4 regions of the Cronobacter sp. 153480017-3 genome follow, and region 2 is predicted to be linked to each of the others. Evidence: predicted binding sites of a transcription regulator. Region 2 holds the regulator's gene; each other region holds the start of a gene.
What was found. Region 2 encodes CRP, which controls carbon source genes, mostly activating them, when cyclic AMP is high. Its sites were predicted from a motif close to ATGTGANNNNNNTCACAT; they were not measured.
Positions count from the first base shown of each region.

Region 1: a site for CRP is predicted at 4,594-4,611, ahead of ACUW6V_RS05850 (ABC-F family ATPase). Genes of this name have one in related genera too.
Region 3: a site for CRP is predicted at 5,698-5,715, ahead of ACUW6V_RS04905 (GntP family permease). Genes of this name have one in related genera too.
Region 4: a site for CRP is predicted at 2,466-2,483, ahead of ACUW6V_RS09485 (2-hydroxycarboxylate transporter family protein). Genes of this name have one in related genera too.

Region 1 is NZ_JBSEYN010000002.1:283,106-291,013, forward strand. It holds gene ACUW6V_RS05830 (HlyD family secretion protein) at 1-308, shown strand, start outside; gene ACUW6V_RS05835 (DHA2 family efflux MFS transporter permease subunit) at 305-1,876, shown strand; gene ACUW6V_RS05840 (efflux transporter outer membrane subunit) at 1,878-3,419, shown strand; gene ldtB (L,D-transpeptidase) at 3,492-4,412, opposite strand; gene ACUW6V_RS05850 (ABC-F family ATPase) at 4,632-6,224, shown strand; gene ACUW6V_RS05855 (two-partner secretion domain-containing protein) at 6,306-7,908, opposite strand, start outside.
Region 2 is NZ_JBSEYN010000004.1:46,347-54,254, forward strand. It holds gene ACUW6V_RS11015 (YheU family protein) at 1-145, shown strand, start outside; gene ACUW6V_RS11020 (phosphoribulokinase) at 194-1,063, shown strand; gene ACUW6V_RS11025 (OsmC family protein) at 1,108-1,515, opposite strand; gene crp (cAMP-activated global transcriptional regulator CRP) at 1,826-2,458, shown strand; gene ACUW6V_RS11035 (YccS/YhfK family putative transporter) at 2,521-4,605, shown strand; gene argD (bifunctional acetylornithine/succinyldiaminopimelate transaminase) at 4,606-5,826, opposite strand; gene ACUW6V_RS11045 (aminodeoxychorismate synthase component II) at 5,913-6,476, opposite strand; gene ACUW6V_RS11050 (putative adenosine monophosphate-protein transferase Fic) at 6,507-7,109, opposite strand; gene ACUW6V_RS11055 (YhfG family protein) at 7,099-7,269, opposite strand; gene ppiA (peptidylprolyl isomerase A) at 7,374-7,908, opposite strand, start outside.
Region 3 is NZ_JBSEYN010000002.1:92,710-100,617, reverse strand. It holds gene ACUW6V_RS04930 (glycoside hydrolase family 13 protein) at 1-1,035, opposite strand, end outside; gene ACUW6V_RS04925 (ABC transporter ATP-binding protein) at 1,045-2,160, opposite strand; gene ACUW6V_RS04920 (carbohydrate ABC transporter permease) at 2,164-3,009, opposite strand; gene ACUW6V_RS04915 (carbohydrate ABC transporter permease) at 3,009-3,962, opposite strand; gene ACUW6V_RS04910 (ABC transporter substrate-binding protein) at 4,180-5,445, opposite strand; gene ACUW6V_RS04905 (GntP family permease) at 5,844-7,220, shown strand; gene rnk (nucleoside diphosphate kinase regulator) at 7,372-7,782, shown strand; gene ACUW6V_RS04895 (zinc-dependent alcohol dehydrogenase) at 7,850-7,908, opposite strand, start outside.
Region 4 is NZ_JBSEYN010000003.1:342,412-350,319, reverse strand. It holds gene ACUW6V_RS09495 (response regulator) at 1-580, opposite strand, end outside; gene ACUW6V_RS09490 (ATP-binding protein) at 570-2,204, opposite strand; gene ACUW6V_RS09485 (2-hydroxycarboxylate transporter family protein) at 2,542-3,906, shown strand; gene ACUW6V_RS09480 (fumarylacetoacetate hydrolase family protein) at 3,925-4,788, shown strand; gene citC ([citrate (pro-3S)-lyase] ligase) at 4,806-5,837, shown strand; gene citD (citrate lyase acyl carrier protein) at 5,864-6,157, shown strand; gene citE (citrate (pro-3S)-lyase subunit beta) at 6,154-7,029, shown strand; gene citF (citrate lyase subunit alpha) at 7,040-7,908, shown strand, end outside.

The DNA of each region.
Region 1 (7,908 bases), on a different contig from region 2:
TTGTCTCGCCGGATATCTGGGTGGTGGCGAACTTTAAAGAGTCGCAGCTTGAGCGGATGCGGCCGGGTAATAAAGTCGAGATCTCCGTAGATGCGTTCCCCGACCTGGAACTTGAGGGCCATGTCGAGAGCATTCAGCAGGGCAGCGGCTCGCGCTTCTCGGCGTTCCCGGCGGAAAACGCCACCGGCAACTTTGTGAAAATCGTTCAGCGCGTGCCGGTGAAAATCGTTATCGACAAAGGACTTGAGAACTGGAACCAGCCGCTGCCGCTGGGGCTGTCCGTCGAGCCTGAGGTGACGGTGGAATGAGCGAGCAGGCCCACAGCGGCTGGCGTCCGGCCAGCAACCCCTGGTCCGTCGCGATTGTCGTGACGATCGCGGTGTTCATGGAAATTCTCGACACCACTATCGTTAACGTGGCGCTGCCGCATATCGCCGGGTCGCTGTCGTCGAGCTATTCCGAATCGACGTGGGTCCTGACCTCGTATCTGGTGGCGAATGGCATCGTGCTGCCGCTGTCGGCGTTTTTCAGCCGGCTGTTCGGGCGCAAACAGTTTTTCCTGATTTGCATTGTGATGTTTACCGTCTGCTCGTTTCTGTGCGGCATCGCCACTGAGCTCTGGCAAATTATTCTGTTTCGTATTTTGCAGGGCTTTTTCGGCGGCGGCCTCCAGCCGACGCAGCAGTCGGTGCTGCTCGATTACTTCAAGCCGGAAGATCGCGGTAAGGCGTTCGGGCTTTCTTCCATTGCGATTATCGTCGCGCCTGTTCTCGGCCCGACGCTCGGCGGCTGGATAACCGATAACTACTCCTGGCGCTGGGTCTTTTTCATCAATATCCCGGTCGGCATCGTCTGCGTGCTGGCGGTCTATCAATTGCTGGAAGATCCGCCGTGGGAGAAAAAGTCTGAAGAGAAAATCCCCGTCGACTGGACGGGCATCGGGCTGATTGCGCTGGGCCTCGGCTGCCTGCAGGTGATGCTCGATCGCGGCGAAGACGAAGACTGGTTCGCGTCCGATTTTATCCGCACCTTCGCGGTGCTGACGCTTATCGGGATTGTCGGCGCGATTTACTGGCTCATCTATACCCGCCGTCCGGTGGTGGATCTGCACTGCGTGCGGGATAAAAACTTCGCCGTTTCCAGCGTGCTGATGGCGGGCATGGCGCTGATCCTCTACGGCAGCTCGGTGGTTATTCCGCAGCTGGCGCAGCAGGATCTCGGCTACACCGCCACCTGGTCGGGGCTGATACTCTCGCCCGGCGCGGTGCTGATTGTCTTTACCATCCCGATTGTGCTGAAGCTGATGCCGCTGGTGCAGACCCGCTGGATAATCGCGTTCGGCTTCCTGTGCCTTGGCGTGTCATTTTTCTGGTCACGCAATCTGGTGCCGAACGTCGATTTCGAAACGCTGATGCTGATGCGCAGCGCGCAGTCGATCGGGCTAGGCTTTTTGTTTGTGCCGCTTACCACGATTGCGTTTATCACCATTCCACAGAAGCTTAACGCCGACGCGGCGGCGCTGTTTACGATGTTCCGAAACGTCGCAGGCTCGATAGGGATTTCGCTCTCCACCGCCGCGATTACCGAACGTTCGCAGGTGCAGAGCGCCCATCTGAGCGCGCACATGACGCCTTTTGACGAACAGTTCCAGCAGGCGATACGCAGCGGCGCCGAGGCGGTGCGCAATTTCACCGCACAACTGGGCGACCCGACCGGCATCGCCACCGGGCAGCTTTATAAAACCATGATTGCCCAGTCGCGCATTCTCGCGTATGTCGACGTGTTCACCATGCTGAGCGTGGTGGCGATCCTGTTGATTCCGTTTTGTTTATTGCTTTCGCCCATCAAGAGCGAAGGCTCCGCAGGAGCACATTAATATGTCCGGGAGAGTGACCTTCCCCTTATCACTGACGGCGCTGGCGCTGCTGCTGGCAGGCTGCGCGGTTGGCCCTGATTACCAACGGCCGGAGCCCGTAACGCCAGGCGCTTTCGGCGAAACCGCCCGGCAGAACGCGCCGGATGTGGCCTCAAAGGCGCGCAGCACCGCGCCGGACCCGCGCTGGTGGCGCACGTTTAAATCGCCGCAGCTCGACAGCCTGATTGAGCGCGCCATCGCCGGTAATTTATCGCTACAGCAAACGGTGCTGCGTATCGCCGGGGCCCGTGAACAGATAAACCAGGCGGGCGGCGCGTTTTTCCCGGCGGTCAACGGCAACGTGCGCGCCACGCGCCAGCAGCTTGGTCTGGAAGGCGAGCTGAAATCGCATGACGTCTATGGCCAGCTTGATGCGGTCGATCCGCAAATCAGTTCCGCGCTCGGGCCGCTGACGCAGCCGATTAACCTCTATCAGGGTAGCTTTGACGCGCAGTGGGAAATTGACCTGTGGGGCAAAGTGCGCCGTCAGGTAGAGGCCGCAGACGCGCAGCAGAAGGCGGCGATTGAGCAGCGCAACGACGCGCTGGTTTCGCTGGAAGCCGAAGTGGCGCGCGCCTGGCTGCAACTGCGCGGCGCGCAGAGCATTCTCGCCACCATGAATCAGCAGATCGCCTCAGCGCAGCAGACGCTGGAGCTGACCGAAAGCCGCCAACAAAGCGGGCTGTCGCCGCAGCTGGATGTGGAAAACGCCCGCGCCCAGCTTGGTTCGCTCCAGGCGCAACTGCCGCAGTATCAGGCGCAGGAGCGTCAGGCGATGAACGGGCTGGCGGTGCTGCTTGGCAAACCGCCGGGCGCGCTTGATGCAGAATTGCAGGCCGCGCAGCCGTTACCACCGCTGCCGGAAATCGTGCCGGTGGGCATTCCCTCAACGCTCGCGCGCCGTCGCCCGGACGTGCGTGAAGCCGAAGCACGGCTCCACGCCGCGACCGCGCAAATCGGGGTGTCTGTGGCGCAGCTCTTCCCGAGCCTGTCGCTCTCGGGCCAGTTCGGGATGCGTAACAGCGAAACCAGTTACCTCACCGACTGGAGCAGCCACTTTTACAGCTTCGGCCCGCAGGTTTCGATTCCCATCTTCCAGGGCGGGCGACTGGTCTCCAGCGTGAAACTTGCCCGCGCGGAGCAGGGCGCGGCGGCGTTGCAGTATCGCCAGACGGTGCTGACGGCGTTAAGCGATGTGGAAAACGCGCTGGTGAGCTACCGCACCGATCAACAGCGCGAGGCCGGGCTTGAGAAAACCCTGGAGGCGTTGCAAACCTCGTTCGATCTGGCGAGCGACAGCTACCGTAAAGGCATCGCCACGTTTATCGACGTGCTCGACGCCCAGCGCCAGCTGGCACAGGCCGAGCAGCAGCGCGCGCAGGCGCGGGTGCAAAGCAGTCTCGATCTGGTCGCGCTCTACAAAGCGCTCGGCGGCGGCTGGGAGCCTTATCAGAACGTGCGTCTGCCGGACTACGACGTGTTTGGCCCCGCGCCGCGCGGCTAAGGGCTTTCACCATCAATAAAAAACCCCGCGGGCAGCGATGCGCGCGGGGTTTTTTTATCGCCTTGCGGCAGATTAGTTCAGACGGACCGGCATACCGGAACGGTTCTGTACCGCCTGTTCAACGACGTTCTGATCGACATCGCTCTGGCTGGTGACGGTGGTCACCGCTTTGGTCAGCGTAATCGGCACCAGTTCGTTGTTGTTGATCTGATCTTCGCTGGTGGAAAGCGGGTTATGCACCTCGATGTAACGGCTGCCATCCGGCTCGGTGGTCGCTTTCACCGGCTCGTTGACAAACTGTACGCGGGTGCCGACCGGCACGTTCTCAAACAGGAATTTAATGTCTTCGTTACGCAGACGTACGCAGCCGTGGCTCACGCGAAGGCCGATACCGAAGTTGGCATTGGTACCGTGGATAGCGTACAGGCGACCGATGTAGAGCGCGTAGAGGCCCATCGGGTTATCCGGGCCAGCCGGTACCACCGGCGGCAGCGGTTCGCCCGCGGCCGCGTATTCCGCATGCATCTTGGCGGTTGGCGTCCAGGTCGGGTTCGCGCGCTTGCGCTCCACTTTGGTCACCCAGTTGATCGGGGTGTCTTTACCGAGCTGACCGATACCAATCGGCAGCACGATAACGGTGTTGGTGCCTTTCGGGTAGTAATACAGACGCATTTCGGCGCTGTTAATCACAATCCCTTCATGCGGCGTATCCGGCAGGATCAGCTGCTGAGGAATGTTCAGAATGGTGCCGCCTTTCGGCAGATACGGGTCAACGCCCGGGTTGGCTTCCAGCATGTTGGAAAGCCCCATCTGATACTGAGCGGCGAAATCCTCCAGCGGCAGCGTATTGCCATCCGGGATCGTCACTACCTGGTTTTCACCCACCAGACGGCTACCGTCGGTCGGCAGAGGATAAGTCACCGCAGAGGCGGATTTACAAAACCCGACGACTGCGAAGGCTGCCACTAAAAGCGTGCGTAATTTCATCTTCATGTTATGCAAATATCGTTGCCAGACCGGCCGTTAGAGTGAACGAAACAATACAGGGAGCGCATTATATGTGCATTCTCCGTAGCAGGGAATTGAGTTGTGTGCTTATTCACATTTTTTTCCCATTCCTGAGTCAGTGTAGTCAGTCCATTGACGGGGGAAATAAATTCGGAGTTATGGCATAATGCGTTGTTTATCACACATCTTACCCAGGAATTACGCGTGTTAGTTACCAGCAACGTCACCATGCAGTTCGGCAGTAAGCCGCTGTTTGAAAACATTTCCGTCAAGTTTGGCGGCGGCAACCGTTACGGTCTGATTGGCGCCAACGGGAGCGGCAAGTCCACTTTCATGAAAATCCTCGGCGGCGATTTACAGCCGAGCGCGGGCAACGTTTCGCTCGACCCTAACGAACGCATCGGTAAGCTGCGTCAGGATCAGTTCGCGTTTGAACAATATACCGTGCTGGACACCGTAATCATGGGGCACAGCGAACTGTGGGAAGTGAAGCAGGAGCGCGATCGCATCTACAGTCTGCCGGAGATGAGCGAAGAGGACGGCTATAAAGTGGCCGATCTCGAAGTGAAATATGGCGAAATGGACGGCTACAGCGCGGAATCCCGCGCCGGTGAGCTGTTGCTGGGCGTCGGTATTCCGCTGGAGCAGCACTACGGCCTGATGAGCGAAGTCGCTCCTGGCTGGAAGCTGCGTGTGCTGCTGGCGCAGGCGCTGTTCTCTAACCCGGATATCCTGCTGCTCGACGAACCGACGAACAACCTGGACATCGACACCATTCGCTGGCTGGAGCAGACGCTGAACGATCGCGACAGCACCATGATTATCATTTCGCACGACCGTCACTTCCTGAACATGGTCTGCACCCACATGGCGGATCTCGATTACGGCGAGCTGCGCGTTTATCCGGGCAACTACGACGAATACATGACCGCGGCGACCCAGGCGCGCGAGCGTCTGCTGGCGGACAACGCCAAGAAAAAAGCCCAGATTGCGGACCTGCAGTCGTTTGTGAGCCGCTTTAGCGCCAACGCCTCGAAATCCCGTCAGGCGACGTCCCGTGCCCGCCAGATTGATAAAATCAAACTGGAAGAGGTGAAAGCCTCCAGCCGTCAGAACCCGTTTATCCGCTTCGAGCAGGACAAGAAACTGTTCCGCAACGCGCTGGAAGTGGAAGCCATGACCAAAGGCTTCGATAACGGCCCGCTGTTTAAAAACGTCGGCCTGTTGCTGGAAGTGGGCGAGAAGCTGGCTATCCTCGGCGCCAACGGTGTGGGTAAATCCACCATGCTGAAAACGCTGGTGGGCGAACTGCAACCGGATAACGGCACCGTGAAATGGTCCGAGAACGCGCAGATTGGCTACTACGCGCAGGATCACGAATATGAGTTCGACAATGATCTCACCGTTTTCGACTGGATGAGCCAGTGGAAGCAGGAAGGTGATGACGAACAGGCGGTACGCAGCATTCTTGGACGTCTGCTGTTCAGCCAGGACGAAATCAAAAAGCCCGCCAAAGTGCTCTCCGGTGGTGAAAAGGGCCGTATGCTGTTCGGCAAGCTGATGATGCAAAAGCCGAATATTCTGGTGATGGATGAACCGACCAACCACCTGGATATGGAATCGATCGAATCGCTGAACGCCGCGCTGGAAATGTATCAGGGCACGCTGATTTTCGTCTCCCACGACCGTGAATTCGTCAGCTCTCTTGCGACCCGCGTGATTGAAATTACCCCGGAACGCGTGGTGGATTTCTCCGGCGGTTACGAAGATTATCTGCGCAGCAAAGGCATCGAATAACGATTCGCCGCATTAAAACAATAACGGGTAGTCAGATGACTACCCGTTTTTTTCGTCAGGTTTCAGAATTGCAATAGTCGATTAATAATCGTGCAGATCGTAATACCCTTCGATGCGGCCATGATTCACAAAGCGATCGGTAAAGATCTCATTATCGTCGCTGGAGATTTTAGCACCGCTATGGTTCGTGACTTTATGTGAGCGCAGCGTGATCGTGTCGTAGGAATAGAGCGAACCTTCGTTATCCAGCGTATTCACCGCCTCAATCGACAGTCCGTTGCGACCGTTGATATAACCGTGGTTTTCATTCTCAAACGATTTTGCCGCATAAATTGCGATTTTATCGCCGGTAGAGATGCTGCCTTTGTTGGAGAATGTGCTGCTATTAAGGTTAATCGCCCCGGTCGCTTTGATGGTGCCGTCGTTTGAGAAATTGTCGGCAGCATTGATGTTAATATTTCCTGCTTTCGATTCCACAGAGCCGTGGTTATTGACATAGAAATCGTCATCCGCGTTAACCGTAATATCGCCGGTTGCCGCAATATGACCGTTACCGACATCAAACGTATCGCCTTGCAGATAGATCTTATTACCTTTCACTGTCCCTTTGTCATTATTGAAATATCCGCTGCTGACCGTGACAGTGTTACCGGCGATAGTCCCTCCCTCGGTAAATAAACCTGCGCTGTTATCAATCTTGTCGGCAACAATATCCAGCTGTCTGGCGCTAAAAATGCTACCGGCGGTATTGGATAATGTTTTGGTATCCAGCGTCATATTCCCGATGGCCGCAAGAGTGCCCTGTTCGTTATCCAGCGAATGGGACGCATAGGCATCCAGCGCGCCTTGCGCATAGATTTTGCCGCGGTTGTGAATGTCATGAGTCTGAAGCCGTGTGTCGGTTCCACTGCTGATAAGCCCGTCTTTTTCGTTTTCCAGCGTATCGCTCACAATCGTCAGCGCCTGCTGCGCCTGAATCAGATCCTGGTTATTGAGTTTTCCTGCGGAAATAGACACCGTATTGGCGCTTATTTCGCCGCGGTTATTCAGCGTTCCGGCGCTTATCGTGAGGTCATCATTGCCTGTGATACAGCTGCCGTTGGTAATATCACCCGCAGCGATGTTGATACTGCCGCTCGCAATAATACCCCTGCCGTTATTATCCAGCGTATTGCCGTGCGTGTTAATATTAATGTCTTTAGCAGTAATCAGGCCGTTGTTGTTGTTATCAAGCTTGCTGCTGGCGATGGCGAGATTACGTTCGGCCTGAAGGCGGCCATTATCGTTATCGACATCATGCTGGTTGGTATCGATCAGCAAATCGGTATTCGCAGAAATAATATTGTTGTTTTCGAGCTTACCGTCTACTGAAATAGAAATGTCCTGCGCCGCAGTAGAGATAATGCCGTTGTTGCGTACCCCCACGCCGTTTTCCGTACCAATAAGCTGAATCTTATTGGCATACATCCCCCCAAGACTGGACACATCCAGTGCCAGGGATGGCTCGTCGCTAAAGAGATCCGGCAGGATTTTCTTCGTATTCAGCGTTTTATAATTAACTTTATTGGTGCCGGTGACGATACGCAGTTCGCGCGCCGTCAACTGTGCGTTAATAACCGCGGAGCGGGAGATGAGATCGGTGTAGTCCGTTCCACGATCGTCCATCCCTTTGCCGGTAATCACG
Region 2 (7,908 bases):
CACCGATTATGGTGAACATGAACGCTCGCTTGAGCAAAAGGTCGCCGACGTGCGGCGTCAGTTGCAAAGTGGCGAAGCCGTTCTGGTGTGGTCTGAGCTGCACGAAACGGTCAATATCATGCCGCGTTCGCAGTTTCGCGGTTAACGTTGCCAGGCGGAGCCTTGCCCCGCCGCTTCAGGGAGTTGTCTCGCTATGTCTGCCAAACATCCGGTTATCGCCGTCACAGGCTCCAGCGGCGCGGGAACCACCACCACCAGCCTCGCGTTTCGTAAAATTTTCGCCCAGCTGAATCTCCGTGCCGCCGAAGTGGAAGGCGACAGCTTTCACCGCTACACGCGCCCGGAAATGGACATGGCTATTCGCAAAGCGCGCGATCTTGGCCGCCATATCAGTTACTTCGGCCCGGAGGCGAACGATTTCGGCCTGCTGGAGCAAACCTTTGTGGAGTACGGGCTGACCGGCAAAGGACAGTCGCGTAAATATCTGCACACCTATGACGAAGCGGTGCCGTGGAATCAGGTGCCCGGCACGTTTACGCCGTGGCAGCCGCTGCCGGAGCCGACGGACGTGCTGTTTTACGAAGGGCTGCACGGTGGCGTGGTGACGCCGCAGCATGACGTGGCGAAGCATGTCGATCTGCTGGTGGGCGTGGTGCCTATCGTCAACCTGGAGTGGATACAGAAGCTCATCCGCGATACCAGCGAGCGCGGCCACTCGCGCGAGGCGGTGATGGATTCCGTGGTGCGCTCGATGGAAGATTACATTAACTACATCACGCCGCAGTTCTCACGCACCCATATTAACTTCCAGCGCGTGCCGACGGTGGACACCTCCAATCCGTTCGCCGCGAAAGGCATTCCGTCGCTTGATGAAAGCTTCGTGGTCATTCACTTCCGCAATCTGGATAACATCGATTATCCGTGGCTTTTGGCGATGCTGCAGGGCTCGTTTATCTCACATATCAATACGCTGGTGGTGCCGGGCGGGAAGATGGGGCTCGCGATGGAGCTTATTATGCTGCCGCTGGTGCAGCGGCTGATGGAAGGAAAACAGATAGCGTGACGGCGATGCCCGGTGGCGCTGCGCCTGCCGGGCCGTCCGTCATCTCATGACGCTTCAATCACTTCATACGAATGGGTGATATTGACCCCTTTGCCGAGCATCAGCGCCACTGAGCAATACTTCTCTGCCGACAGATCCACCGCGCGCGACACTGCCGCGTCTTTCAGGGCTTTGCCCGTCACCACAAAATGCAGATTGATATGCGTAAACAGACGCGGCGCTTCTTCGCGACGCTCTGACGTCAGCTTCACTTCGCAGTCGGTCACGTCGTGACGACCTTTTTGCAGAATAGAGACAACATCAATCGCGCTGCAGCCACCTGCGGCCATCAAAACCATTTCCATCGGGCTCGGCGCTTTGTCGCCAGAGTTGCCGTCCATCAGGATCTGATGCCCGGAGGCGGACTCGCCCAGGAAGGTTAACCCTTCCACCCATTTCACTCGTGCATGCATGTTAATCACTCCAGGCTATTCATTTTTCTGACAGATTACGCGCGCGCGACGTCAGAGGCAATGGAAGGGCGACCTGCGTCAAGCTGAAACGAGACAACAGGAGACACCTGAGAAAAGCTATGCTAAAACAGTCTGGATGCAGCGGCGATACATTGATGTTACGCATGTATGCAGAGGAGAAGATAATTTATCGGCTGCGACGTCCACGGACAGCCAACTTCCCAGGACTCGGGAAGATGATGAATGCAAAGCCAGACAGGGGTTACGCGCCCTGTCTTTGGAGCCAGTTTAAAACAGAGGATAACCGCGCATGGTGCTTGGCAAACCGCAAACAGACCCGACTCTTGAATGGTTCTTGTCACATTGCCACATTCATAAGTATCCATCTAAGAGCACGCTGATTCACCAGGGTGAAAAAGCGGAGACGCTGTATTACATCGTTAAAGGCTCAGTGGCAGTGCTGATCAAAGATGAAGAGGGCAAGGAGATGATCCTCTCGTACCTGAATCAGGGTGACTTCATCGGCGAACTGGGTTTGTTCGAGGAAGGTCAGGAACGCAGCGCCTGGGTTCGCGCTAAAACTGCCTGTGAAGTGGCTGAAATCTCCTACAAAAAATTCCGTCAGCTGATCCAGGTTAACCCGGATATTCTGATGCGTCTCTCCTCGCAGATGGCTCGCCGCCTGCAAGTTACCTCTGAGAAAGTGGGCAACCTCGCCTTCCTCGACGTGACTGGCCGCATCGCGCAGACCCTGCTGAATCTGGCGAAACAGCCGGACGCGATGACCCATCCGGACGGGATGCAGATCAAAATCACGCGTCAGGAAATCGGCCAGATCGTCGGCTGCTCCCGCGAAACCGTTGGCCGCATTCTGAAAATGCTCGAAGATCAAAACTTGATATCCGCCCACGGCAAAACCATCGTGGTTTACGGAACCCGCTAAAAAAGCAAAAAACGGCGTGTCGCTTCGGTAACACGCCGTTTTTGTATCTATACTTCTCCCCTATGTGGCGTCGTCTTATCTATCACCCTGAAATTAATTACGCTTTACGGCAAACGCTCATCTTAAGCCTGCCGGTGGCGGTCGGGTTGATGCTGGGCCATCTTCAACAAGGGTTGCTGTTCTCGCTCGTTCCCGCCTGCTGCAACATTGCCGGTCTCGATACCCCGCACAAACGCTTTTTTAAACGCTTGATCATCGGCGCATCGCTGTTTGCGCTGAGCAGTCTGGCGGTGCAGCTGTTGCTGCTGCAGTCTGTGCCGCTGCCGCTCATTCTGCTGATGCTGGCGCTGCTGCTTGGCGTGACGGCGGAAATCAGCCCGCTGCATGCGCGTCTGTTGCCCGCCTCGCTCATCGCGGCCATCTTTACGTTAAGCCTCGCCGGCAATATGCCCATCTGGCAGCCTATGCTGCTCTATGTGCTCGGCACGCTCTGGTATGGCGCGTTTAACGGTTTCTGGTTCTGGCTGTGGCGCGAGCAGCCGCTGCGTGAATCGTTAAGCCTGATTTATAAAAGCCTCGCCGACTACTGCGAAGCCAAATACAGCCTGCTGACGCGCCACACCGAGCCGGAACAGGCGCTGCCGCCGCTGCTGGTGCATCAGCAAAAAGTGGTGGATCAAATAAGCCAGTGCTATCAGCAGTTGCAGATGCTTTCCGCCACTAAGCAGAACGGTTACAAGCGCCTGCTGCGCACGTTTCAGGTGGCGCTGGATCTCCAGGAGCACATCTCGGTGTCGCTGCATCAGCCCGGCGAAGTGCAAAAACTGGTGGAGCGCAGCCACGCCGAAGCGGTGTTGCGCTGGACGGCGCAGACCGTCGCCACGCGGCTGCGCACGCTCTCTGACGACATTCTCTACCACCGCTATTCGCACCGCTTCTCGATGGATAAGCAGGTCGAGGCGCTGGCGAAAATCGCCCGCCAGCACCCGGATAACCCGGTTGGCCAGTTCTGCGAATACCATTTCAGCCGCATCGCACGCGTGCTGCGCACCCAGCGCCCGCTCTACGCCCGTGACCTGATGGACAGCGGTAAGCGCCGCCTGCCGCTGCTGCGGGCGCTGAAAAGCTATTTGTCGCTGAAATCCGCCGCGCTGCGCACCGCCGCGCGTCTGGGCGTGATGCTGGCGGCGGCGGGGTTGTTAGGGAGCGCCTTCCAGTTGCCGAAGCCGTACTGGATCCTGATGACGGTGCTGTTCGTCACCCAAAACGGCTATGGCGCGACGCGCGTGCGTATCCTGCACCGGGCGGGCGGCACGCTGGCGGGGCTGATTATCGCGGGCATCACGCTGCACCTGAAAGTGCCGCAGGGCTATACCCTGCTCGGCATGCTGCTAGTGACGTTAATCAGTTATCTGATAATCCGGCGACACTACGGCTGGGCGATGATTGGCTTTACCGTCACGGCGGTCTATTCGCTGCAAATCCTGACGCTCAACGGCGAGCAGTACATCGTGGCGCGCCTGATAGACACCCTGTCCGGCTGTCTTATCGCGTTCGGCGGCATGGTCTGGCTCTGGCCCCAGTGGCAAAGCGGCCTGCTGCGCCAGAACGCGCATGACGCGCTGGAGGCAGACCAGGAGGCGCTGCGCCTGATCCTGAGCGGCGACCCGCAACCCGGCCCGCTCGCCTGGCAGCGTATGCAGGTCAACCAGGCGCATAACGCGCTCTATAACTCGCTCAATCAGGCTATGCAGGAGCCCGGCTTTAACAGCCGTTATCTGGAGGATATGCGCCTGTGGGTGACGCACAGCCAGTTTATTGTCGAGCACATCAACGCGATAACGACGATGGCGCGCGAGCAAACCGCGCTGCCGCCAGAAACCGCAGCGCGCTACTTACAGGCGTGTGAGATTGCGCTACAGCGCTGCCAGCAGCGGCTTGAGCATGACGCGCCGGGCGATACGCAAAACGAGGCGGTACTGGAGGGCGAAGACGTCTTACCGGAAGGGGCACCGGGCGTGATGGAACATCATCTGCTGCGCATTCTCGATCACCTGCGCACCATGCATACCATCTCTTCCGTGGCGTGGCGTCAGCGCCCGCATCACGGGATCTGGCTCAGACGACGCCTGAGCCAGTCACCATGATTAGCCGTTGACCACGCGCGCGACGGCGCGCGCAAAGCGGGCCATGCCTTCGTCGATATCCGCGCGCTCCACCAGCAACGACGGCGCAAGACGCAGCACGTCCGGCCCGGCGTTCAGCACCATCACCCCTTCCGCCGCCGCGGCGTAGAGGAGATCGCGCGCGCGTCCGTGGAAGGCGGGCGTCAGCTCGGCACCGATCAGCAGGCCCATACCGCGAATATCGCTGAATAAGCCGTACTGCTCGCCAATCTGCGCCAGATGCTGTACGAACTGCTCGCGTTTATGCGCTACGCCGCCCAGCACCTCCGGAGTGTTGATGATATCAAACGCTTCGCCCGCCACCGCGCAGGCGAGCGGATTACCGCCGTAAGTGGAGCCGTGCGAGCCGACGTGAAACGCCGAGGCGATATCATGAGTGGTGAGCATCGCGCTAACCGGGAAGCCGCCGCCGAGCGCTTTGGCGCTGGTCAGGATGTCGGGCGTTACGCCGTAATGCATATAAGCAAACAGCTTGCCGCTGCGGCCCATGCCGCACTGCACTTCATCGAACACCAGCAGCACCTGATGCGCATCACACAGCTCGCGCAGGCCGTGCAGGAAGGCCGGCGTCGCGGCGGTCACACCGCCCTCGCCCTGCACCGGCTCGACCACGACCGCGCAGGTGTGGTCGTCCATCACCGCTTTGACCGCATCAAGATCGTTAAACGGCACATGAATGATATCAGCCGGTTTCGGGCCGAAACCGTCGGAGTATTTCGCCTGGCCGCCCACGGAGACGGTAAACAGCGAACGTCCGTGAAAGGCGTTATAAAACGCGATGATTTTGGTTTTGTATGGGCTGTGGCGGGTGATGGCGTAGTGGCGGGCGAGCTTGAACGCGGTTTCGTTGGCTTCGGTGCCGGAATTCATAAACACCACGCGCTCGGCGAAGGTGGCGTCCACCAGCTTCTGGCCCAGGCGCAGCGCAGGCTCGTTGGTAAAGACGTTGCTGGTATGCCAGAGCGTTTCGCCCTGCGCTTTCAGCGCCTCTACCAGCCGCGGGTGGCAGTGCCCGAGCGCCGTTACCGCGATACCGCCCGCGAAATCGACATACTCTTTGCCCTGCTGATCCCACACGCGGCTGCCCTTGCCTTTCACCGGGATAAATTCAGCCGGTGCATAAATCGGCAGGATCACGTCATCAAAGGTGGCGCGCGTAATTGCTGTTTTTTCAGTTGCCATTTCATGCCCATCCAGTAAATGTGCCATCGCACATGAAAAGATAAGCACAAAATATGAATAAAAAATCACTAAAAGGCAATAAAAATTCAGCGCAAAAGGAAGTTCGCCAGTAGCTGATGGCCCTGCTCGCTGAGAATGCTTTCCGGGTGGAACTGCACGCCTTCCAGCGCAAGGTGGCGGTGACGAATACCCATGATCTCGCCCGCGTCCGTCCAGGCGGTTATCTCAAACTCCGCAGGCAGCGTGGCGCGGTCGATAATCAGCGAGTGATAGCGAGTCACGGTCAGCGGGTTGTTGAGCCCCGCAAACACGCCGCTGTTGGTGTGCGAAATTACCGAGGTCTTGCCGTGCATAACCTTTTCGGCTCGCACCACGGCCGCGCCGAAGGCCTGTCCGATGGCCTGATGCCCGAGGCAAACGCCGAGGATCGGCAGGCGACCGGCAAAACGCCGGATCGCCGCCAGTGAAATACCGGCTTCATTCGGCGTACAGGGGCCGGGAGAGATCACGAGGCGCGCCGGGGCGAGCGCCTCGATATCGTCGCACGTCAGTTCATCGTTGCGCCTGACCACCACCTCCGCGCCCAGCTCGCTGAAATACTGAAACAGGTTCCAGGTGAAAGAATCGTAGTTGTCGATAAGCAGTAACATGGCGGCTCCGGAAAAAAGAACCGCGTCAGTTTACTCGCTTTCCCGCGCTTCGCTCACTACGCTTGCGAAGATTTTCTCAAGCGGTGCCAGATCGCCCATCGCGCCCGCCTGGTTGGCGGCGCGCCACGCCTCAACCTCCACGCCGCGCCAGTCAAGGCTGTAGCCCGCATGCAGCGCCAGCTGTTCGAAGAACACACGCTGAGCGCGGCCCGTGCCGATGCGAAACGGATGCAGCACGTTGATTTCGCAGTAGTAGTGCGCGAGGCGCGCGACAAACGCCTCGGGCTCCAGACCAATGAGATAGTCCTCATCTTCCAGCGCCTGCATCAGCGCGTTGCCCTCTGTCTCCAGATATTCGAAATGCGCAAAGCGGGTTTCACCCTGATAGATGTCCACTTCACGCAGTTCGCCCGCCCAGTCGTAGATATCCTGGAAAAGCTGGCGGTGAATGGCGCACAGGTGCGGCAGCCCGCGCTGTACCGGGCCGAGTTCCAGCGTCGCCGCGCGCAGCGAGGTCAGTTCACGCTCGGCATGCTGCAGATCCTTCGCGGCATGAATGTTCAGCCGGTTGCGCAGCACATCGCTGCCGGACCAGAAATAAGGGTCGCGCCCGTCGCCGAATTTATCGCTCATAATGCCCCCTTAGCTCGTCAATGCGCGCCAGCGCTTCTTCGCGGGACAAAGTCACCAGAGGCACCTCAATGCCTTCCAGCCGGTTGCTGGCCTGAAAATTATGATTCTTTTGCGCGTCCCAGAGACGGGACTTTTGTTTGTCGGTGAGTTTCTTTGGCATTTTGCCTCCCTGAGCGTAACCCCGTGTGCCACAAGTATAAGCAGCAACAGGCGGGTTTGCCGGAAGGAGAAGCAACGCGGGCCGCAAAGCCCGCGTGAGGAAGATTACGGCAGGACTTTCGCGGAGAGGATAACGACCGGTTTGGACGGCACATTCTGATACGGGCCGACGTCGTGGGTCTGGACCTGGGCGATTTTGTCCGCCACATCCATGCCCTTCACGACTTTACCGAAAACGGCGTAGCCGAAATCGCGCTGGCCGTGGTTCAGAAACGCGTTATCCGCCACGTTGATAAAGAACTGGCTGGTGGCGCTGTCTTTCTCTGCGGTGCGCGCCATCGCGATGGTGCCGCGCGCGTTTGGCAGGCCGTTATCCGCTTCGTTTTTCACCGGCGCGTTGGTCGGCTTCTGCTGCATATCCGCAGTAAAGCCGCCGCCCTGCACCATAAAGCCCGGGATCACGCGATGGAAAATCGTGTTGTTATAAAAACCGCTGTTGACGTAATCAACGAAGTTTTTCACGGTCGCCGGCGCTTTCTGGCTGTTCAGCTCCAGCTCAATATTTCCCGCAGAGGTCGTCAGCAGAACGTGCGGGTCGCCTTTTGCCGCCAGCGCAGCAGGAGACAGGGCAGAGAGAGCA
Region 3 (7,908 bases), on a different contig from region 2:
CGCGGTGGCGAGCATTTTCGCCGAGACCTCACGAAACTCGCCGTCATTACCAAATTTCGACACCGCGCGCGGCAGGTCATGATTACTCCAGAACAGCGAGTTCCAGCCGCGGTCGGCCAGCGCCGTCTGCCACTTATCAATCACTGCTTTAAAGCGCGACAGCTCGAACGGCCTGCTGCGCCACTTACCGGCTTTTTCATCCCAGGTCTGTTTAATATGTTCAAACTGAAATACCATCGAGAGTTCCCGGCGTTCCGGGTCGCTGTAGAGCAGCGCATCTTCCGGCGTGGCGCTCCAGGCTTCGCCCACGGTCAGCGAATCGCGCGGGCCGAACGTCGCCTCGTTCATCTGACGCAGCAGCACGTGCAGATGCTTGCCGTTCGCCATGATCTGCCGGTCAACCTCTTTGCCGATTAAATCGATAACGTCCATGCGGAAACCGCCGATGCCTTTATCCAGCCAGCGGTTCATCATCGCGTGGATCTCCTCCTGCACGCGCGGGTTTTCCCAGTTGAGATCCGGCTGGCGCACCGAAAACTGGTGCAGATAATATTCACCGCTCGCCGCGTCATACGCCCAGCCGCTGCCGCCAAAATGCGAGCGGTAATCATTCGGCGGGCCGCCGTCCGGCGCCGGTTTGCGCCAGATATAGAAATCGCGGTACGGGTTATCTTTGCCCTTTTTCGCCTCGATAAACCACGGATGCTCGTCAGAGGTATGGTTCACCACCAGATCCATCAGGATATAGATATCGCGCGCCTTCGCTTCCTGGATCAGCTGTTCCATTTCCGCCATCGTGCCGAACTCCGCGGCGATATCGTCGTAGTCGGAGATATCGTAGCCATTGTCGTCCATTGGCGATTTGTAGACCGGCGAGAGCCAGATAAGGTTGATGCCAAGCTGTTGCAGATAGTCGAGCTTGCTGATAATGCCTGCCAGATCGCCCACGCCGTCGCCGTTGGCGTCCATAAAACTGCGCGGGTAGATCTGATAGACCACCGCGTTGTGCCACCACTTCTTGTCGATTGCTTTCATCACGCTCCCTTAATGCTGGGTTTTCGGGCCGCTTAAGCGCGCAAACGCGTTGCCCGCGCTGTCAAAAAGGTAACAGTGTTCCACTGGCAGTTTCAGCCCCAGATGATGCTCCGGCCGGACTTCCAGCCTCTCAGTATGGCGCATGACCAGCGGTTCTGCGCCATAACCGCCGTTCACATAAACCAGGGTTTCATTGCCCATATGCTCAACGAATAACACTTCGCCCTCCACGTCTGCTTTCGCAAGCGCCATGACCTCCACATGCTCCGGGCGAATGCCAAGCTGCACCGTGTCGCCCTCCTGCCCGGCGGCGGCGTGTACCGGCAGCGTCAGGCGCAGGCCGTTTTCCAGCTCCACCTCGCAGGCGTGCTCCATCACGCGCAGCATTTTGCCGGGAATGAGGTTCATCTTCGGCGAGCCGATAAACTGCGCGACAAACACGTTGGCCGGGGTGTCGTAAAGCTCAAGCGGTGTACCGACCTGTTCAATCTGGCCCTGGTTTAACACAACGATGCGGTCGGCGAGCGTCATCGCCTCCACCTGATCGTGGGTGACATACAGAATGGTGGCGTGAATGCGCCTGTGCAGCGCCGCTATCTCCATGCGCATCTGCACGCGCAGCGAGGCGTCGAGGTTAGAGAGCGGTTCGTCGAAGAGAAACAGGCTCGGCTCGCGCACAATCGCGCGGCCTATGGCCACGCGCTGGCGCTGGCCGCCGGAGAGATCTTTCGGGCGGCGATCCAGCAGATGCTCCAGCTGTAAAATCCGCGCGCTTTCGCGCACCCGCTCGTCAATCTCCTTCTCGGGCACCTTCGCCATTTCAAGCGCAAACGCCATATTCTGGTAGACCGTCATATGCGGATAGAGCGCATAGGACTGAAACACCATGCCGATGCCGCGCTCGGATGGCGAATCGTCGTTAACCCGCAGGTCATCGATATACATATCGCCGTCGGTTATCTCCTCAAGCCCCGCCACCAGGCGCAGCAGCGTCGATTTGCCGCAGCCGGACGGGCCAACCACCACCACAAATTCGCCGCTGTTGATCTGTAAATCGAGCGGCTTAATCACTTCGGCATGGGTGCCGTAGCGTTTCTGGACTTTCTCTAAACGAAGTTGCGCCATGATTTACCCCTTAATCGCCCCGCTGGTCAGCCCGCTGACGATGCGTTTCTGGAAGATAAGCACCAGAACAATAATGGGCAGCGTCACCACCACCGACGCGGCCATAATGCTGCCCCAGGGCAGCTCGTAGCTCGACGCGCCGCTGAACATGCTGATGGCGACCGGCACGGTGCGTTTGTCGCCGGAAATAATAAACGTCAGCGCGAACATGAATTCATTCCAGGCCCCGATAAACGCCAGCAGTCCGGTGGTCACCAGCGCAGGTGCCAGCACCGGCGCAAAGACGCGGCGAATAATGGTGCCCGTTTTCGCGCCATCAACGATCGCCGCCTCTTCCAGCTCCACCGGAATCGACTTCATAAACGTCGTCAGCACCCAGACGGTGAACGGCAGCGAAAACGTGGTGTAGGAGATAACCAGCGCACCGAGCGAATCGTAAAGCCCGAGAAAGCGTACCAGTTCAAACATGCCCGTCAGCACCGCCACCTGAGGAAACATCGAGACGCAGAGAATGGTAAAAAGCAGTACGCGACGCCCGCGAAACGGCACGCGCGCCAGCGCAAAGGCGGCCGTCACCGACACCAGCAGACACAGCCCCACTGTCACCACCGCCACCAGCACGGAGTTCAGCAAACTGCGGGCGATGCCGTTATCTACCAGCGCCACCACATAGTTATCCCAGTGCCAGCTGTCCGGGAAATAGGCGGGCGTAAACAGCTCCTGGCCCGCGCGCAGCGAGCTGATAATGGCGTAATAGAAAGGAAAAACGCAGAACAGACAGGCCATCAGCGCGCCGATATAAATCACCGCTTTATGCCCCATCCTGCGTTGCCAGCGCGTGGTTTTCATCAGCTTTTCTCCTTGTCGTTTAAGCGCGCGACGCGGATAAAGCAGGCCGCGATGCCCGCCACCATCATAAAGACCAGCACCGAGGCCGCGGAGCCCATGCCCATGTCCTGATAAGAGACGATCTGTTCGCGGGCGTAGCCGGAAATCGACATCGTCGCTTCGCTGTTGGAGGTCAGCACATAGATGAGATCGAAGATACGCATCGAATCCATCACACGGAAAATCAGCGCCACCACCAGCGCGGGCATAATCAGCGGCAGCGTGATGCGCTTAAAGCGCTGCCAGGGGCTGGCACCGTCCACTTTCGCGGCCTCGTAAAGATCTGCCGGAATCAGCTGTAGCGCCGCCAGCAGCATCAGCGCCATAAACGGCGTGGTTTTCCAGACGTCGGCGATCACCACCGCCCACATGGAAAGCGACGGCTCGGCAATCCACGCGAGATGCGACGGCAGGCCGATTTTGCCGAGCAGATCGTTCACCACGCCGTATTGGTCATGGAACATCCAGCCCCACATTTTGGCGCTGACGATCGTCGGGATCGCCCACGGGATGAGAATGGCGGTGCGCACCAGCCCCTGCCCGCGGAATTTCTCGTTCATCAGCAGCGCCAGCAGCATGCCGAGCAGCAGCTCCAGCGCCACCGAGGTGAACGTGAACCAGAGCGTGTTGCCGACCGCCTGCCACCAGAGCGGGTCGCTCAGCACGCCGATGCTCACACCATCCTTGCGCGCAAAGTAGTTCGCGATACCCACCATCTGGTAATCCTGGGGCGCGTCGAGCATGGCGTTGGTGAAGCTAAACCAGATGGTGCGAACCAGCGGCCAGCCCGCTGCCAGCGCCAGCAGGAGCAGCGAGGGTAATACCAGCCCCCACGCCACGCGCCGACGGCGCTGATGCCAGGAGGCGTTATGCCGCCGGGGAGACGGCGGCGACGTAAGGCTATCGGATTTCATAGGCGCTCCGTTGAGTATGTTGACGGACACGATGATGTTGCCCTTCCCCCCGACGAGCGAGTCTCGGGGTTAACGCCGCACGGCGGGTGCGCTCCGCTTACCCGCCCTACAAAAACCTGTTTCGAGTTCGTAGGGCGGGTAAGCGGAGCGCACCCGCCATAGGGGCCAGGTTTGTTATTGCCAGGAGGCACCCGCCAGCCACAACGTCATCCAGCGCTTACCGCCAGCCGGCCCCCTTCGCGCGGGTCAAACGCTTTTGCAAATCTTCCGTTGCTTTCTTGCCATCCTCTTTGCCGTTCAGCACGCTAAACGTCACGTTGAAAATGGCATTCGACACGCGCGGATACTGCGCTTTGGTCACCGTCGCCGGGCGTGGCACCGCCTGGGCGAAAATATCGCGGAACTGCGTCAGCTCCGGCGCAACGGCCAGCACATCTTTGTTCTCATAGAGCGCAACGCGGGTCGGCGCGTGGCCGAGCATTTTCAGGCGTGTGATTTGCGAATCGTCATCGCTTAAGATTTTCAGCAGCGCGATGGCGGCCTCCGGGTTTTTGGTGTTAGCGTTTATCGACCACTGCCAGCCGCCGAGCGTCGTCGCCTGACGCCCTTCCGGCCCGGCGGGAAGCTGTATCACGCCCACTTTGCCTTTGAGCGGGCTGTCATCGGCCTGTGACAGCTGCCAGACATAAGGCCAGTTGCGCATAAACAGCGCGTCGCCGTTCTGGAATACGGTGCGCGACTCTTCCTCTTTGTAGCCCAGCACGCCCTTCGGCGTAATCTTGCCCATCCAGCCGCGCGCCATATCCAGCGCCTGCGCCGCTTTCGGGTTATTAATGGTCACGTTCCCTTTTTCATCGACAAACGTGCCGCCGCCGTATGAGTCGATCCACTCCAGCGCGTTACAGGTCAGCCCTTCATAAGATTTGCCCTGGAAGATGTACCCCCAGAAGTTTTTATGCCCCGCCTTGCGCTCTTCGGCCTGAATTTTCGTGGCGATGCGCGTCATTTCGTCCCACGTTTTTGGCGGCTGCTCTTTATATTTCTCCAGTAAATCTTTGCGATAGAACAGCACGCCGGTGTCGATATACGACGGCACCGCTTTCAGGCGTCCGTTGACGGTGTTGTTCTTCCAGGGGCCGGGGAAAAAGTCTTTTTCCATGCCGCCCATCGCGTCGGTGAGATCGAGCGTCTGCTTGTCCAGCAGGCCTATCCAGATGGTGTCGGACTGAAACACATCCACCGCTTTTTCATCTTTAGCGGCGAAGAGTTGTTGCAGCAGCGCCAGCTTTTCATCGGAGGCCGCCGGGAACTCGATAAACTCCAACTGATTGCCGGTCTGCTTCTCGAAGCGTTCTTTGATGTACTGGCAATACTGTTTGCCACCGGGCGACACGGGGCACTCCATGCGCAGAGTATCGGCAAACGCCAGTGAGCTTGCGCCCGCCAGCGCGACGGTCAGAAAAGTGAAGGTGAGCTTTTTCATGATGTCCTCTTATGCACTGAACAGGGTGCGGAGGCGTTGCGCCGCCGCCCACAGCGCGATGTACGGCAAATCATCACGATCCTAAGCTAGTTAACGTTATGGTATAGCGGCAACTTTGCGGCGACTTCACAACAAAAAAGCTGGATATCGCCAACAAATCTGGTGATTTTGTGAAAAAAACGCATCGGAAAATTTGACAGATCCGCGAGGCGATATATGCAACCGCAGGCGAGAAGCCCGCGTCGCGCGGGAGTTTGACGGTGATCTCAAAATGTTAATAAATATGACAGACCCTGTTTACAAGGCGCTACATGTTATCGGTATCATGTTACCGGTATCAGTGAGAAAACCGCCGACCAGGCTACGGTTTCACTGTACCCATGTTGAGGATAATAACGATGACAGAAACCACTTTCGCTTATAGCGCCGGTACGCTGCTTGGCATTGCTGCCGGTGCCGTCGTACTGCTGCTGGTACTTATCATGCGCTTTAAAGTGCATGCTTTTCTTGCGCTTACCCTGGTCAGTATCGTGGTGGCGCTGTTGACCAAAGTGCCGTTTGATAAAGTCGTGCCTACGCTACTGACCGGTTTTGGCAGTACGCTTGCGGGCGTTGCGCTGCTGGTGGGCATCGGCGCGATGATTGGTCGTCTGCTGGAAGTGTCCGGCGGCGCGAAAGTGCTGGCTGATACGCTGATTAACAAATTCGGTGAACACCGCGCGCCCTTCGCGCTCGGCGTCGCCTCGCTGCTGTTTGGCTTCCCTATCTTCTTTGACGCGGGTCTTGTCGTCATGCTGCCGATTATCTTCAGCGTGGCGAAACGCTTTGGCGGCTCGACGCTGAAATACGCCTTCCCGGCGGCGGGCGCGTTTGCGGCCATGCATGCGCTGGTGCCGCCGCATCCGGGCCCGGTTGCCGCGAGCGAACTGCTGGGGGCGAATATCGGTCTGCTGGTGATTGTCGGGCTGATTATCGCGATCCCGACCTGGTATTTCGGCGGCTATCTGTATGGTCAGTACGCCGGTAAAAAATTCGATATTAAGCTGCCCTCTTCTTTCCTTGGCGAAGTGGACGCCGATCCGACGCACCGCCCGCCGTCATTCGGCATGGTGATCACCATCCTGCTGCTGCCGCTGCTGCTGATTTTCCTTGATACCGGCCTCAATACCGCCAAAGTGCTGGGCTGGGTCAGCGCCGATAACAGCGTGGCGAACTTCCTGCGTATGCTCGGTAAAACCCCGGTCGCGCTGCTGATCACCGTCTTCTTCGCGCTGATGGTGTTCAGCCGCAACCACAGCCGCCAGCATCTGGAGAAAATTTGCGACGGCGCGCTTGGCCCTATCTGCGGGATTATTCTGGTGACCGGCGCAGGCGGCATGTTCGGCGGCGTGCTGCGCGCCAGCGGCATCGGCGACGCGCTGGCGGGTGTGCTCTCAGACACCGGCATGCCGGTGATTCTCGCGGCGTTTGTTATCTCCACCGCGCTGCGCGTGGCGCAGGGCTCGGCGACGGTCGCGCTGACGACCACCGCCGCGCTGGTCGCGCCGATGGTGCAGGCGACGCCGGGCTTAAGCCAGTTTGACCTTTGCTTTATTGTTATCGCCATCGCGGGCGGCGCGACGGTGCTCTCACACGTCAACGACTCCGGTTTCTGGCTGGTGGGCCGTTTCCTTGAAATGGACGAGAAAACCACGCTGAAAACCTGGACCGTGATGGAAACCCTGCTGGGCACCATCGCCTTCCTGCTGGCAGCCGTGGGGAGCATTCTGCTTTAAGCCCCGTTTCGTGAGCTGGCTCACTTCAAACGGCGCGCAAGGCTGAGTATCATCCCCTGACGCGGACCCTCATCGTTTTGACGGTGAGGGTTTTTCTTTGGACGCTTGTTAGCGGCGAAACGCCGCCTGATTCAATGACATGGAGTAAGAAATGTCCCGACCTGCCCTTATCATCAACGAACTCGATGCTGAACGTCTCGACAGCCTGCTGGAGCAGCCGGCGTTCGCGCGTCTGCCGGTGGCTGACGCGCTGAACGATGAGCTGGATCGCGCCCGGATGGTTAGCCCGCAGGCGATGCCGGAAGATGTGGTGACAATGAACAGCCGGGTGAAATTCCGCGATCTGGCGAGCGGCGAAACTTACGAGCGCCTGCTGGTCTATCCGCAAAACGCGGGCAGCAGCCCGGAAGCGCTGTCAGTCATGGCACCGGTGGGCGCGGCGCTGCTTGGTCTGCGCGTGGGCGATGCTATTCGGTGGCCGCTGCCGGACGGCAGCGAAACGCATATCGAAGTGCTTGAGTTGCTCTACCAGCCGGAAGCGGCGGGCGAATACCGCCTTTAAACGCCCGTCTGCAGCAAAAAATAAGAGGATGCCAGGGCATCCTCTTTCTGTTTTTATTTGCTGAAAATTACGGCTGCAACGGCTGTAACGGCGCGTTCATCAGTGCGGTGACTTTCTCCCGCGCGG
Region 4 (7,908 bases), on a different contig from region 2:
TTTTGCTTAAACCTGTCGCGCTCACCACATCATCGACTGAAAAAATCTGCTCGCGGCTCTCCACAAACAGCCGCTGCACCAGCGTCAGCGTATTCTCCTCAATCCCCTTTGCGCCGGAGTCTGGCCGGAAGCTGCGCGCCTGCAACTGATACAACGAATCCACGTGCTGTTGATCGACAATTTTCCACACCCGCTGCTGCTCGCGAAACTGCACAAAGCGTTCCAGCGAATAGCTGAGGCGCTTCCACGACACCGGCTTTAACAGATAATCGAACGCGCCGTTGCGGATCGCCTGGCTACAGGTGTCCATATCGCTCGCGGCGGTAATAAAAATCACTGAGCAGGCGCTGTTCTTCAGCGTCAGGCTCTCCGTCAGCGTAATCCCTTTGCCGTCCGGCAGATAATTGTCCAGCAGCACCAGATGCGGGCGCTTCTCGCGGATCTGCCGCTCGGCGTCGGCGAGCGTCGCCGCCATGCCCACCAGCCGCAAATGCGGGTGCTGCTTTACCATTTCGGCATGCAGCGCCGCCAGCTGGTTTTCATCTTCCACAATCAGTACGTCGGTCATCTCAGGTGGCATAGTCAGGTTCTCCCTGCGGTTGGGCCGGACGAACGTCGGGCGCGTCAGGAATAAAAAGTGAGAAAATCGTGCCGCGCGGCGTATTGGCGGACACTTCCAGCGTGCCGCCTGCGAGCTTCACATAGCTGGCGATAAGATGCAGGCCGATACCATGATCGCCGCGGCGTTTGGTGGTAAAACCCGGCTCGAAGATCCTGTCGCGAAGCGCGGGCGCGATCCCGACACCGCGATCCGCCACTTCGATGATCAGCTCCCGCTCGTTCAGGCGGATCAACACCTCGACCGGATCGTGCGGCCCTTCGGCGCGCTGGGTGGCTTCGATGGCGTTATCCAGCAGATTGCCAATAACCGAAATCAGCTCCGGCTCGCCAAGCCCGCGGAACGCGCGCGCCATCTCGCAGGCCGGATCGAACGTCAGCGTCACGCCTTTCTCGCGCGCTCTGGCGCATTTGCCGATAAGCAGCCCGCATAATGTGGGGGAGTGAAACCGCCGGGAGATAAAATCGAGCAGCTCCTGGGTGTGCTCGGTCTGGGCCTGAATATAGCTCAGCGCCTGGTCGTAGTGGCCCAGATGCAGCAGCCCGGCGAGCGTCGACATGCGGTTTAACTGCTCGTGACGCAGAATGCGCAGGTTATCCGCGTAGCGCTTCACCTGGCTTAGCTGCACGCTCAGGCTGTCGATATCCTTGCGATCGCGAAAGGTAATCACCCAGCCCTGAAGCTCGCCTTCCAGCAGAATGCGCACCCGGCTTGCGATCACCGTCAGATGGTTAAATACGCAAATCTCATCATGCGTGTCGTTCTCCAGCATCACCTGCGGGGAAAAAAACGAGACCGGGTTAATCACCGCCTCCAGCGGCTGGCCGCGCAGCGAGCGCGAAGACACGTTCAGCCCCAGCAGCCGTTTGGCGGCGCGGTTGATCACCGCGATGCGCGAATGCTCGTCGATGGCGATAACGCCTTCGTAGATGGATTCCATCAGCGCCTTTTGCTGGCGCACGAGAAGCCCGATTTCCCGCGGCTCCAGAAAAAACATCTGTTTTTTAATACTGCGGGTGAAAAACCACGAAAAGATAAACAGCGCCAGCAGCAATAACACCGCGCCAATCAGGATATTGACCACCTTGCCAAGCGTAATGGTGTCGAGATAGCTGGTCAGATAGCCGACCGAGACAATACCGATGACATGGCCCTGGTCGTCAAAAATCGGCGCTTTGCTGCGCAGAGAGACGCCAAGCCCGCCCCGGCGAATGCTGGTAATGGTTTTTCCTTCTAACACATCCTGATTATCGCCACCGATAAGCGGAGTGCCGATGCGGTCATGAAAAACGGAATGAAACAGGTGCAGACCTTTCTCATCGCCAATAACCATAAAACTGGCGTCGCTGTGGCGCGCCATGTCTGTCATAAAGGTGTTAATCGCCGGAATATTACGTTGTCTGACCGCTTCACGTAATGACGGAATGAGCGAAATCTCTTCCGCCTGTATTCTCGCGCGACTGCTCATCTCCTGATAAAGCTGGCGGCTGACATCGAGATAATAATAAACACCGAGCGCCGTAAACAATACGGAGAAGAATATGATGAGATGAATAAATAACTTTATGCGAAAGGAAAATTTCATCGTTCACTGGCGCGCCGGAATACAAACAATAGAGAACTGTACCATTTTTTCAGGCGCTTACCGGGCCTGTGCCTGAAACTTGTGATCCCCTGCACAGGGCGCGGTGCGCGGCGGTAACTGTTTACCCGCGTTACGTTTTTACGCCAAAAACGGTGCTTATTGAATAAACGCCATAAAAACCACGCCCGTAAATTGAGCGCTGATCACATCGCGTTAATTAAAACCATAAACACCATAGGTGCCATTAAATTACCGGCGCTGATTCGGCCTTCCTCACAAATTGTAAGGGTAACCTCTTTTACGCTTAACGGGAAATATAACTACGGAGCTTAATTAAATGAGCACAACCGATGATTCTTACGTCGTACCCCACAACCCGTCTGCTGCGAAGCAAATATCCCTGAAAGAAAAATGGTGGCATATCATGGATACCTGGAAAATCGGGATTATTCCATTGCCGCTGTTTCTGCTCTCCGGCGCGCTTATCGCCATTGACTGCCTCGGCGGCAAACTGCCGAGCGATATTGTGGTGATGGTCGCGACGCTTGCCTTCTTCGGTTTCGCCTGCGGCGAGTTCGGCAAGCGCCTGCCGGTGGTTGGCAAAATGGGCGCGGCGGCGATTTGCGCCACTTTCATCCCTTCCGCGCTGGTCTATTACGGCTGGCTGCCGGATGTGGTCGTGGAATCCACCACCAAATTCTATAAATCCACCAACATTCTCTATCTCTACATCTGCTGCATTATCGTCGGCAGCATCATGAGCATGAACCGCACCACGCTGATTCAGGGCTTTCTGCGCATTTTCTTCCCGATGTTGTGCGGCGAAATCGTCGGCATGCTGGTGGGGATGGGCGTCGGCATCGCGCTGGGTATGGAGCCGTTCCAGATCTTCTTCTTCCTGATCCTGCCTATCATGGCGGGCGGCGTGGGCGAAGGGGCGATCCCGCTTTCTATCGGCTATGCGACGCTGCTGCATATGGACCAGGGCGTGGCGCTGGGCCGGGTGCTGCCTATCGTGATGCTCGGCAGCCTCACCGCGATTATTATCGCCGGTTGCCTTAACCAGCTTGGCAAACGCTATCCGCACCTGACCGGCGAAGGCGAGCTGATGCCGGATCGCGGCGATAAACCGCAGGCCCAGACGCTGAACACCGCGTTCAGCGGCAAGGCTGATGTCACCACCATTGCTTCCGGCGCGCTGTTGGCGGTGCTGCTCTATATGCTTGGTATGCTCGGCCATAAGCTGATTGGCCTGCCCGCACCGGTTGGCATGCTGTTTATCGCGGTCTTTATCAAGCTGGTGCACGGCGTTTCTCCTCGCCTGCTGGAAGGCTCGCAGGTGGTCTATAAATTCTTCCAGACCTCCGTGACCTACCCGATTCTTTTCGCAGTCGGCGTGGCGATCACCCCGTGGGAAGAGCTGATGCACGCCTTTACGCTCAACAACCTGCTGGTGATTGTCAGCACCGTGTCGGCGCTGGTGGCGACGGGCTTTTTCGTCGGCAAGAAAATCGGTATGCACCCGATTGATGTGGCCATCGTCTCCTGCTGCCAGAGCGGGCAGGGCGGCACCGGCGACGTCGCCATTCTCACCGCGGGCAACCGCATGACCTTAATGCCTTTCGCTCAGATTGCCACCCGCATTGGCGGCGCGATTAACGTCTCGCTCGCACTGCTGATACTGGGCAATTTCCTTGTTTAATCGTCAGGATACGTTGTTATGAAACTTGCGAGTTATCTCCATCAGGGCCGCCGTAGTTACGGTATTGTCACGGATAACGGCGTGGTGGATCTCGGCGCCCGTCTCGGGGCGCACTACGCGGATCTCAAAACGCTGCTGGCGCGGGACGCGCTGGAACAGGCGCGCTGCCATGCGCAGGCACCCGCCGATTTCGCAATCAGCGACGTGACGTTTTTGCCGGTTATCGAGCAGCCGGAGAAGATCCTCTGTGTGGGCATGAATTACGCCGAGAAACGCAAAGAGTTCGACCAGCACAACCCGGCGCCGACGCTGTTTGTCCGCTTCCCCGATTCGCAGACCGGCCATAACGCACCGGTCCTCAAACCGCGCCACTCCAGCGAGTTTGATTACGAAGGGGAGCTTGCGGTGATTATCGGGCGCGGCGGCGAGAACATCGCCCGCGAGGCGGCGCTCTCGCACGTGGCGGGCTACAGCTGCTACATGGACGGCTCGGCGCGCGACTGGCAGCACACCTGGTTTACGGCGGGCAAAAACTGGCGGCAGACCGGCGCGTTCGGCCCGTGGATGACGACCGCCGATGAGATCCCCGATCCGCACCAGCTCGCCATCCGCACCTGGCTTAACGGCCGCATGGTGCAGGACGACAACACCCGCAGCATGATCCACGGCGTAGCGGAGCTTATTGAGTACATCAGCACCTTCACCCGCTTAAGCGCGGGCGATGTGATCATCACCGGATCGCCGGGCGGCGTTGGCAAAAAACGCACGCCGCCGCTGTTTATGAAGCCGGGCGACAAAATCGAGGTGGAGATCGAGCGGATCGGCCATCTGTGCAATGTGATCGCCGAAGCGCCCGTCGCGCAACCGGCGCCCGCCCTCTAAAGAGACCGGACGGACGTATGAGCAATCTGGAACTCATCACCGTGGCGCTTGCCCGCCAGCCGCAGGAGAAAGGCCGCGTCGCGGCGTTTCTCGCCAGCCATCAGTTAGGCATGGATGAAGACGTCACGCATGTCGTCATCGCAATCGCGCAGGGTGAGATCGCAGGCTGCGCGGGGCTTGCAGGCAACGTGATTAAAGGCGTGGCGGTGGATGAGCGCTGGCGCGGCGAAAACCTCAGCGCCCGTCTGCTGGTGGAGGTGGAAAACCTGGCGATGAGTCTCGGCCACTTTCACCTGTTCCTCTGCACACGTCCGTATAACCTCGAACACTTCCGGCGCTGCGGCTTCTGGCCGCTCGCGCAGTGTGATGATATCGCGGCACTGCTTGAAAACACGCCCTCCGGCATCCGCCGTTACTGCCAGCAGCTTGGCAGGTTAAAACAGCCCGGCGCGCGTATCGGCGCGGTGGTGATGAACGCCAACCCGTTTACGCTCGGCCACCGCTTTCTCGCCGAACAGGCGGCGAGTGAGAGCGACTGGCTGCATCTTTTTGTGGTGCGCGAAGAGGCGTCGTTTTTCCCTTACCGCGAACGGCTTGCGATGGTGCGGGCGGGCGTCGCGCATCTGCCGAACGTCACGGTGCATGAGGGCTCGGCGTATCTCATCTCGCGCGCCACCTTTCCGGGTTATTTCCTCAAGCAGCGCGGGCTGGTGGATAAAGCCTGGAGCGGGCTGGATTTGCAAATTTTCCGCCGCTATATCGCGCCGGCGCTCGGCATTAACCAGCGCTTTGTCGGCAGCGAGCCGTTCTGCCCGGTGACACGCGCCTACAACCAGGCGATGCACACCTGGCTTGAGCACGCGCCACTTAACGCGCCGCCGGTCAGCGTTATTGAAATTCCACGTCTCAGCTACGCCGAAGGCGAGGCGATTTCCGCCTCCGAAGTGCGCCGCCTGCTGCGCGCGCAGCGTTTTTCTTCGATTCGCGAACGGGTGCCGGAGAGCACTTTCGCCCTTCTCGCGCAACGCTATCGCGCTGAAGTGGCCTGAATTCTTATCTGACAGGACAAACCGTAATGAAGATAGTTAAAGAGGCGCTGGCGGGGACCGCCGAGTCCAGCGACCTGATGGTGAAAATCGCCCCGGCGGCGGGCGAGCTGGAGATAGAAATCTACAGCGATGTGATAAAGCAGTTCGGCGATCAGATCCGCCGCGTGGTGAAAGAGACGCTCGCGGCGATGGAGGTGTACGAAGGGCTGGTGATTATCGAGGACAAAGGCGCGCTGGATTGTGTTATCCGCGCCCGGCTGCAAAGCGCCGTACTGCGCGCCTGCGAGGCGCAGCCGCTGCGCTGGGAGGCGCTTAAATGAGCAAACTTCGCCGCAGCATGCTGTTTTTACCCGGCGCGAACGCCGCCATGCTCTCCACCGCGTTTATCTACCGGCCTGATTCCATCATGTTCGATCTCGAAGACGCCGTGGCGCTGCGCGAGAAAGACACCGCGCGCCTGCTGGTCTTTCACGCCCTGCAACACCCGATGTACCGGGATATCGAAACCGTGGTGCGCATTAACCCGCTCAGCACGCCGTTCGGCTTGCCCGATCTCGAAGCCGCGGTGCGCGCAGGCGTCGACGTCATCCGCCTGCCGAAAACCGACTCGCCGGAGGATATCGACGAGCTGGAAGGCCATCTGGCGCGCATTGAGCGTGAGTGCGGTCGCGAGCCCGGCTCGACGCGCATCATGGCGGCGATTGAATCGGCGGTGGGCGTTATCAACGCCGTGGCGATCGCCCGCAGTTCGCCGCGGCTTATCGGCATTGCGCTCGCGGCGTTCGATTACGTGATGGATATGCAGACCGAGCGCGGCGACGGCACCGAACTCTTCTACGCCCGCTGCGCGGTGCTGCACGCGGCGCGCGCCGCCGGCATCGACGCATTCGACGTGGTGTGGTCAGACGTCAACGACGAAGCGGGCTTTTTAAAAGAGGTCGACCTGATTCGCAAGATGGGCTTTAACGGCAAGTCGCTGATTAACCCGCGCCAGATAGACCTGCTGCACAACGCCTACGCGCCGACACAAGACGAAGTGGATTACGCCCGCCGCGTGATTGCCGCCGCCGAAGAGGGCGAGCGCAACGGGCTCGGCGTGGTGTCGCTCAACGGCAAGATGATTGACGCGCCGATTATCAACCATGCGCAGGTGGTGCTGGAACGCGCCGCCGCCTCCGGCGTGCGCCGTTAAGGAGATAGTGATGAATCAGACAGAACTTCTGCATGTGCAGTTTCCGCACCTGCGCGACCTGGCACCGTTCGATACCGCCCATACCGCCACGCCGTGGCTTGCGGATGACGAGTGCAAGCACAACCGCAAACTCTGCGCGTCGCTGGAAGAGGCGGTGCGCAAAAGCGGCCTGCGCGACGGCATGACGATTTCCTTTCACCACGCGTTTCGTGAAGGCGACCGGGTGATTAACCAGGTGGTGGCGACACTTGCGCAGATGGGCTTTAAAAACCTGACGCTGGCGTCAAGCTCGCTGATGACCTGCAACGAGCCGCTGATTGAGCATATCCAAAGCGGCGTTATCACGCAGATTTACACCTCCGGCATGCGCGGCAAACTCGCCGAGGCGGTGTCGCATGGGCTGATGGCGGAGCCGGTGCAGATCCACTCCCACGGCGGGCGCGTCAAACTGTTGCAGGATGGCGAGCTGAAGATTGACGTGGCGTTTCTCGGCGTGCCGTGCAGCGATGAATTTGGCAACGCCAACGGCAGCCACGGCAAATCCTGCTGCGGCTCGCTCGGCTACGCGATGGTGGATGCGCAGTTCGCCCGTAAAGTGGTGCTGCTGACCGAAACGCTTGTGCCGTACCCGAACATGCTTGCGAGTTTGTCGCAGGATCGCGTGGATTTTGTGGTGCCGGTGGAGAGCGTGGGCGACCCGGCGAAAATCAGCGTTGGCGCGGCGCGCGTCACCAGCAATCCGCGTGAGCTGATGATCGCCCGCTACGCCGCTGACGTGATTGAACACGCCGGCTATTTCAAAGACGGCTTCTCGATGCAGACCGGCTCCGGCGCGGCGTCCACCGCCTGTACGCGGTTTCTCGGCGAGAAAATGGCGCG